DNA from 2 places in the Acetobacter papayae genome. Region 1 is predicted to be linked to the other one. Evidence: predicted binding sites of a transcription regulator. Region 1 holds the regulator's gene; the other holds the start of a gene.
What was found. The regulator LexA, encoded in region 1, represses DNA repair genes until DNA is damaged. The targets are predictions, from matches to a motif close to TGTTCTANNTANGTTC.
Positions count from the first base shown of each region.

Region 1 (4,418 bases):
CGAAACGAGACGGATCTTGATGACATTGGTCTTGGCCATGATTTCCTCGGCAGAGCGTGTTTACGGAACCGGACATGCGGCTCCGGCGATGTTCAAGTGGCCGCAAAATGCCATACAAAAGAAAAAGGTCAAGCTTTCTTGCACCAAAACAGTACCTCGGGCAGCAAAAGGAGAATAATTTATGCTTGATGTGGCCACAGCGCGCGCACGGATCCTGTCGGGCATTGTCGCCTGCGGGCAGGAAACCGTGCCACTCGGCAGCGCGCTTGGGCGTGTTCTCGGCCTTGATGTGCACGCCCGCCGGGCCAATCCGCCTGTGTCGGTTTCCGCCATGGATGGCTATGCCGCCCGCGCACAGGACGCCACAGAAGGCGCTGTACTCCATGTTATAGCCGAAGCCCCTGCAGGCCACCCCACGGCGCATGTCATCCAGCCGGGCGAGTGCGTGCGGCTTTTCACCGGCAGCCAGATCCCCGCCGGAGCCGATACGGTTATCATTCAGGAAAACACGCAGCGCGAGGGAGACCGGATCACCCTCACACACGCCTCTGCCGCAGGCCGGTTTATTCGCATGCAGGGGCAGGATTTCGCTCAGGGCACATGCCTGCTGCAAGCGGGCACCAGACTCGGCCCCAAGGAAATCGGCCTTGCGGCGGCGAGTGGGCATGCGTGGCTGACCGTCACCCGCAAACCGCGCGTAAGCGTTCTGAGCACGGGAGATGAAATTGCCCTGCCCGGCGACCCCGTTCGTGAGGATGGTATTTTCAATTCCGCACTGTTCATGGTGACGGCCTGCCTGCAACAGGCCGGAGCCGAGGTGCTCATGCTCCCCTCCGCACGGGACACCACACGCTCCCTGACCGAAGCCTTTGCCCAAGCGCGCCAGAGCGACATGCTGGTGACGATAGGTGGTGCCAGTGTCGGGGCCTATGACCTTGTCCGCCAGTCGCTGACCGATATCGGCCTCACGCTCGATTTCTGGAAAATCGCCATGCGACCCGGCAAGCCCCTGCTTTCGGGGCATATCGGCTCTACCCCCATCATCGGCCTGCCGGGCAACCCGGTGGCAGCGCTGGTCTGTTCCACGGTGTTTGTGGCCCCCGCCATCCAGCGCATGATGGGCATGGCTGTTGCTGACACGCTCCCCACCGAACCGGCCATACTGGGTGTGGATGTCGGCCCGAACGACCAGCGGCAGGATTTCCTGCGTGCCACATTGTCCAACGCTCCAGCACCCGACAGCCTGCCCGTTGTCACGCCTTTCGCCAGTCAGGACTCCGCACAGCTTCACATTCTGGCGCAGAGCCAGGCCCTTATCATCCGCGCCCCCCATGCCCCGGCGGCGGCGGCAGGGAGCCCATGCCAGATCGTGCGTCTTTCATGACCCGCCCAAAGCCGCAATCACCGCAAAGAAATTGAGCGGAACCACCGGGAAGCAATTGACAGAAAACGAGAACTTACATAGAACAAAAAGCGGGCTTTCCCGATTTTTTCACTTGCTTTCCGGGGTGCGAAATGCTGACACGCAAACAGCACAAACTTCTTCTGTTCATTGATTCGCACCTCAGGCAAACGGGCTTTTCCCCTTCCTTTGACGAAATGCGCGAAGCCATGGGCCTGCGCTCCAAATCAGGTATTCACCGCCTGATTTCGGGGCTGGAAGAGCGCGGTTTTCTGCGCCGCCACCATCACCGTGCTCGTGCGCTCGAGGTCATTCAGTTGCCGGGAGCCGAGGCAGAACTGCCCGCTAACGTAATTCGTGCGCGCTTTAACCGCCCCGCACAGGAAAACGAGCAGGAAACCATCAAGGTGCCGCTCTACGGCCGTATTGCCGCCGGCCTGCCGATTGAGGCCGTGGCCTCCGCAGGGGCCAGCCTGAGCGTGCCTGCGGCCATGCTGGGCAACGGCGAATATTACGCGCTGGAAGTCGCTGGCGATTCCATGATCGAAGCCGGTATCATGGATGGAGATCAGGTGATCATCCGCAAGACCGATCAGGCCGAAAACGGGCAGATTATCGTGGCCCTGATTGATGAAAGCGAAGTCACGCTCAAGCGCCTGCGCCGCAAAGGCGGCATGATTGCGCTTGAACCCGCAAATGCACGCTACGAAACACGGATTGTTCCCGCCGACCGGCTCCGCATCCAAGGCCAGCTCAGCGGCCTGCTGCGGCAGTACTAACCGCCTTCATACACAGGTTCAGCCGCCAGCCCCTCTGGCGGCTCCCCTTACGGGGGAAGCAGCGCCTTACGCGCCAGCAATCTCTGACCATGGCGGAAGCAGGGCTGCCAGCCTCTCCACGGTCGGAGCATCTAGCTCGGCTTCATGCGGGATTTCGGCCAGAATCCGCACCTTACCCTTATCGGCAATCGTACGGCTGTTTTCCGGGTTGGGCGGGCCATTCAGCACCACACCTGCCACGGCAATACCTCGGGCACGCAGGGCCTCAAGGCTGAGCAGCGTATGATTGAGCGTGCCCAGCCCACTGCGTGCCACCAGCACAACAGGCAGCCCCCAACGCTGCGCCAGATCGACCATCATGATCTCGTCCGTCACTGGCACCATCAAACCGCCAGCCCCTTCCACCACAAGCGGTTGCTGCGGCGCCTCCATAGGCAGGGCCAGCAGGGCGGGGTCGATCGTCACACCTTCCGCACGCGCGGCTGCTTCGGGAGATAGCGAGGCCTGATAGGCCCCGGCGGGTGGGAAACACCGCACGCCCTGCCCCTGCATGGACTCTCCCCCTGCCAGTCTGGAAACAGTCGGGGTATCGCCTTCCTCATCCGCAAGCCCGCTTTGCAGGGGCTTCCAGTATAGCGCCTGCCAGCGCCGCACCAGACAGGCCGAAACCAGCGTTTTGCCCACACCGGTATCGGTTCCGGTTACGAACACACCCGCACGCGCCGGGCGTCGGAAACACCCATATGCCAGTTCCCACGTTACGGCAGCGCCGCTTTCCTCAAAACGGGTGGCCACACGCCTCAGCGCCCCGGCACTCATGCCTGAGGCATCTGCCCGCGGCGTATTGGCTCCGGTTGCCTTCAGATGCCGGACAAAATCCAGCCCCGTGCCAAAGGCCTGCACACAGCGCTCAGCCCGCCATACGCCCTGACAAGGATACGGCACCCAAAGGGCCAATGCCGCCATATCCGGGTAAGCAGGCGTTGCGGGCCTCTGCCCTTCCTGCTCACACGCTGTCTGCCACTCGGCAAACGTGCCCGCGCGCAGGGTCGAAACCGCCAGCACGCCACCGGGTGCCAGCAGGCCCGCCAGCCGGTTCAGGGCTTCAGCTGGGTTATCCAGCCATTGCAGCACCAGATTGCCGCAAATGACATCAAACGGGCCGCCGATATCCGGCATAGCGGCGTCCATCAACCGGACATCCACCCGCGTACCCAGCCGGGCAGTGACACGCTCAAGCATCTGTGGGGCGTAATCCGTCGCCAGAATATGGGCCTGCGGCCACAGGGCACATAGCTGCGCACTCAAAAAGCCAGTGCCACAGCCAATTTCCAGCACGCGCAAAGGTGTATGCGCCCGCTCGGCCATAGTGTGCGCCAGATCGCCCGCCAGAGTGCGCGCCGCCACCCGCTGGAGTGTTGCAGCCTCGTCATAGCCCTGCGCGCCATCAAAACGGTCGCGGATATGCGCCTGCCGTAGCGTAACGGGCTGCGGTGTTTCTCCTGTCAAGGAACCGGTCATAACGGCATCTCCCGCATTGTCTGGCGGCACCGCTCCACAAAAGCAGCGCAGGTGTCCGGGTCGGTCTGTGGCAGCAGGTGCCCCCCTTTTGCCCAGAGGGGATCAAGCGTTCCTGGCAGGGACGCCACGGTCATGGCCTGAGGCACGATCGGGTCTTCCTGCCCGGCCAGCACGGCCACACGCCCCTGCATACCTGCCAGCGAGGTGCGGGCATCGCCCTCGCGCAAAAGGGCCAGCCCTGCGGTGAGAGCAGGCACATCCAGCGCCATTTCCTCGGCTAGAGGCGCAGCGCCACAACGCGCGCGAAAATCGTTCACAACGGTCAGGGGAGTCCTGTCCAGTCCCTGTACCATACGCCCCAGCACGCGCGGCGCTACACCGGCGGAAAAATCTGGCCGTGCTGCAAAGCAGCCAAAAGCATTGATCCCTGCCAGAAAACTGCCTTCCGGTAAGCTCACCTGACTGGCCAGCCACAAAAAGCCCAGTGAATGTCCTACGGCCAGCACAGGGCCACCCGCCTGACAGAACGCCGCCAGCGATGTCGGGTCCACCCCCTGCCCGCCGCCGAAAAAGCCTAAATCGGCCACGGTAACATCAGACCAGCCCAACCTTTCGCGCAGCGGGGCCCAGAACGCAGGTCCAAAACCCCAGCCATGAACCAGCACCACACGGGGGTCAGTCATGAGGCAGGCTCCGGCTGGCCTGTATAATGGCTG
Region 1 is NZ_JBDNWF010000001.1:25,250-29,667, reverse strand. Features, by position in the region: gene rpmG (50S ribosomal protein L33) at 1-39, opposite strand, end outside; gene ABF757_RS00110 (molybdopterin molybdotransferase MoeA) at 182-1,384, shown strand; gene lexA (transcriptional repressor LexA) at 1,516-2,181, shown strand; gene bioD (dethiobiotin synthase) at 2,248-3,702, opposite strand; gene ABF757_RS00095 (alpha/beta fold hydrolase) at 3,699-4,385, opposite strand; gene ABF757_RS00090 (aminotransferase class I/II-fold pyridoxal phosphate-dependent enzyme) at 4,378-4,418, opposite strand, start outside.

Region 2 (4,418 bases), on a different contig from region 1:
ATCGCGCAGGTTATGCCCGCTGGCCCCTTCGAGAATGATCTGGCGTTTTTTGTCCACCTTGCGGCGCGTGGTGGGCACATCAATACGCCTGCGCCCGGATAGATAGGCCCCTGTCAGGCTTTCAGGCACGCGGGCGACTTCTTCTGGCGTGCCAGCGGCAATTACCTGCCCGCCATTGAGCCCGGCTCCCGGCCCCATATCCACCAGCCAGTCCGCACTGCGAATGGCGTCTTCATCATGTTCAACCACAATCAGCGTGTTGCCCAGCGCCTTGAGCCGCTGCAACGTGCCCAGAAGGCGCTCGTTATCGCGCTGGTGCAGCCCGATAGAGGGCTCGTCCAGCACATACAGCACGCCTGTCAGCCCCGAGCCGATCTGGCTGGCCAGCCGGATGCGCTGGCTTTCCCCACCGGACAGTGTGGCCGACCCGCGTGAGAGGGTCAGGTAATCCAGCCCTACATCGTCAAGGAATTTCAGCCGCTCCGTGATTTCACGCAGGATGCGCTGCGCAATATCCGCGCGTTGGGGGGTAAGGGTGGGCAGCACGGCGGCAAACCAGTCCAGCGCCTCGCCAATAGGCAGGTCGGATGCCTGCGCGATGGTTGCATTCGCCACCCGCACGGATAGCGCTTCGGGTTTGAGCCGTGCGCCATTGCAGGCATGGCAGGGTTTGTCTGACTGATAGCGCGAGAGTTCCTCGCGCACCCACATGCTGTCAGTGGCGCGCAGGCGTTTTTCAAGGCTTTTCAGCACGCCTTCAAACGGTTTGGTTACGGCGTAAGCCTTGCGGCCTTCGCGGTAGGTGAACACCACGCTCTCATCCACCCCGTCCAGAATACCGGTGCGTGCGGTCTGGGGCAGGTCCTGCCAGGGGGTGTCCATGTCGATGTCAAAATGCGCGGCCAGACTTTCGAGCGTTTGTTCCAGCAGGGGGGATTTGGCATCCTTCCACGGGGCTATGGCTCCCTTGCTGAGCGAAAGCCGTGTATCGGGCACCACCAGTATGGGGTTGAAAAAGGTTTCAGACCCCAGCCCGTCACAGGCGGGGCAGGCCCCCTGTGGTGCGTTGAAGGAGAACAGGCGGGGTTCAATTTCCTCAAGCGTGAACCCGCTGACCGGGCAGGAAAAGCGCGAGGAAAAAACCAGTTTTACGGCGTCTTCTTCATTGCCGTCGCGGCGCACTTCTTCGGCATAAACAATGCCGTCAGACAGGCCGAGCGCTGTTTCCAGACTATCAGCCAGACGGGTCTGTATGCCTTCCTTCACCACCAGCCTGTCCACCACCACTTCCACCGTGTGGCGTAGCTTGCGGTTCAGGCTGGGGACTTCGCCAATATCGTACAGCGTGCCGTCCACCCGCACGCGGGTAAAGCCCTTGCGCTGGAGTTCGGCCAGTTCCTTGCGGTATTCGCCCTTGCGGTCACGGATGACGGGGGCCAGCAGCATCAGGCGCAGGCCCTCGGGGAGCGCTACAACCCGGTCCACCATCTGGCTGATGGTCTGTGCCTCGATAGGTAGGCCCGTTGCGGGGGAATACGGCACACCCGCGCGCGCCCAGAGCAGGCGCATGTAGTCATAGATTTCGGTTACGGTGCCAACCGTGGAGCGCGGGTTTTTGGAGGTGGTTTTCTGCTCGATGGAAATGGCGGGAGAAAGCCCCTCGATGGAATCGACATCGGGCTTGCCCATTAGTTCCAGAAACTGCCGCGCATAGGCGGACAGGCTTTCCACGTAGCGGCGCTGGCCTTCGGCATAGATGGTATCGAACGCCAGAGAGGATTTGCCCGAGCCGGAAAGCCCGGTCATGACAGTCAGCCGGTCGCGTGGGATGTCGATGTCGATATTCTTGAGGTTATGCACCCGTGCGCCGCGCACACGAATGGCCTGCGGTCCCCAGCCCTGCGGCAGGGCCGCCTGTGTGCCTGCTGATGGCACAACTGCGGTCTGTGGTTGTGCGGCGGGCGGCAGCGTGGCCGGGCTGTCCTGGTTTTCCGGTATGTCCTGCTCCGGGGTGGCCCGGGTTTTACGCCGTTTTGGTGACTGTGCCATTGAACGCCCTGCCGCTGTTCCTGTTTTGTCCTAGTATGGGGCCAGAATGGCGTTGCGCGCAATCCTTCCCCGCCCGATACCCCTGAGCCCTTGCCCTGTGGGGCAAGATTGCCCATCTAGGACAGCAAGAACAGACACGCCACGGCGCGCCGTGGCCAGAGCAGGGAACAGAACCGATGGAACAGCTGATTGGCCAGCCGGATACGGCAGGCGCACAGGCGGATCTGATTAAGGACGGCACGCAGGACAGCTTTATCAACGATGTGATTGAGGCCAGCCGCTCCGTTCCGGTTCTGGTGGATTTCTGGGCGGACTGGTGCGGGCCGTGCAAGCAGCTTGCCCCCGTGCTGGAAAAAGTCGTGCGTGCGGCCAAGGGCAAGGTGCGGCTGGTCAAGGTTGATATCGAGGCCAACCGCGCGCTGGCTGCCCAGCTTGCGCAGGTGGGGCTGCCGCTCCAGTCCATTCCGCTGGTGGCGGCGTTCTGGAAAGGCCAGATCCTTGACGTATTTCAGGGAGCCCTGCCCGAAAGCGGCGTGAAAAAATTTGTCGAGACGGTGCTCAAGGCCAGTGGTGGTGGCACCCTGCCCGCTACCGAACGGCTGCAGGAAGCCGATACCGCGCTGGAAACCGGCCGGCCGGATGTAGCGGCGGAACTGTATTCCTCGGTTATTGGCGAGGAAGAGGAAAACCCCCGCGCATGGGGTGGGCTGGTGCGCGCCATGCTCGCACTGGATGATGAGGAATCCGCCGCCGCGGCTCTTGCAGACGTGCCGGAAAAAATTACCAACGCCCCCGATGTGGCCGGCGCGCGCGCAGCCCTTGAACTCAAGCGTGAGGGACGGCAGGCGGCTGAAGCCATGGAAGGCATTCAGGCCCGCCTTGCTGCCAACCCCGAAGATTTTGAGGCTCGTTGCGAACTGGCTACGGCCCTGAACGCCGCAGGGCGGAGGGAGGAAGCCGCCGCCGAACTGCTGCATGTCATCCGTGCGGACCGGGGCTGGAAAGAGGGTGCCGCCCGCCAGCAGCTTCTGCGGTTTTTCGAGGCGTGGGGGCATGATGACCCCGATACGCTGGCGGCCCGCCGTCGCCTGTCCTCCCTGCTGTTCTCGTAACTCATGGGCACGCGCGTTTCTCCTTTCGCGGAAGATGATATTCCCCGGCGGATTCCGCGCGTACAGGATATGACGCTGGCGGACATGCCGCCGGAGGTGGGGCTGTTTCCGCTTTCGGGTGTGCTGCTCTTTCCACGCGGGCGGCTGCCACTGAACGTGTTCGAGCCGCGCTATGTGGCGCTGGTGGAAGATGCACTGGCTACCAACCGCCTGCTGGGGCTGATCCAGCCCCGCTGGCGTGAGGAAGATGACGAGGAAAATCTGGCCCCACCCCTATATGGCGTGGGCACGCTGGGGCGTATTTCCTCCTTTACCGAGCGGGCTGATGGCACCTACGCCATTACCCTGTCGGGGGTTACCCGCTTTCGGCTCCTGCGTGAGACCACGCCGCGCCGGGGCTACCGTATCGGGCGGATCGATGCCTCCACCTTTGCGGGGGATCTGAACGAAATCCCCTCCGAACCGTTTGACCGCACCCACCTGCTGGACTCCATGCGCCGCTATTTCCAGCGCAAGGGCCTGGATGCCCGCTGGTCACTCATAGAACAGATGGATGACAGCATGCTGCTGGTCACCCTGCCCATGATCTGTCCTTTCCCTCCGGCGGAAAAACAGGCATTGCTTGATGCGGCAAGCCTGACCGAACGCGTGCGGGTGCTGCAGACACTGCTGGATATGGCCGGGCCGGAACACGAAGGCCCGCCATCCTGAAGGGGCGGCACATCACGGGCAACGGGTCTGTGCTGGCAAGAAACATGTGGGGAAAGCTGTCCATGTCCGATACCGCAACCGCAACCGCGCCCATCGATGCGCGCCTGCTGTCCGTGCTGGTGTGCCCTGTTACCAAGGGGCCGCTGACCTATAACGCCGCCACGGGCGAACTTATTAGCGAAAAGGCGGGGCTGGCTTTTCCCATCCGTGATGGCATTCCCGTGATGCTGCCCGATGAGGCGCGCCGGATCGAAGGCTGAGTTTTCGGTTTTCTGGTTTTTCTTTCGTCGCGGGCGATACGCATGGTTCTGGACAGACGGTGTCGCAAGGTTGGCGGTGGCAGGTTCTGGCACACGGCCATGGGCGGCCTGCTGGTGCTGGGGCCTTTGCTTGCCGGGTGCCGTACCCCCATCGAGGGCGATAACATAGACCTGCCTTATGAGCGGCCGGGCCGTTTTCTGCCCGAAGCGGCCGAGGCCGAGGCCCGTGCTGCCCAGCGCGATGTGGAGCGGCAGGAAAAGCTCGAGCAGGAGCGCGACCGTCTGG
Region 2 is NZ_JBDNWF010000044.1:1,701-6,118, reverse strand. Features, by position in the region: gene uvrA (excinuclease ABC subunit UvrA) at 1-2,049, opposite strand, end outside; gene ABF757_RS11010 (tetratricopeptide repeat protein) at 2,226-3,161, shown strand; gene ABF757_RS11005 (LON peptidase substrate-binding domain-containing protein) at 3,165-3,872, shown strand; gene ABF757_RS11000 (Trm112 family protein) at 3,935-4,132, shown strand; gene ABF757_RS10995 (hypothetical protein) at 4,175-4,418, shown strand, end outside.
Region 2: the regulator LexA is predicted to act here: its motif matches at 2,065-2,080, upstream of uvrA (excinuclease ABC subunit UvrA).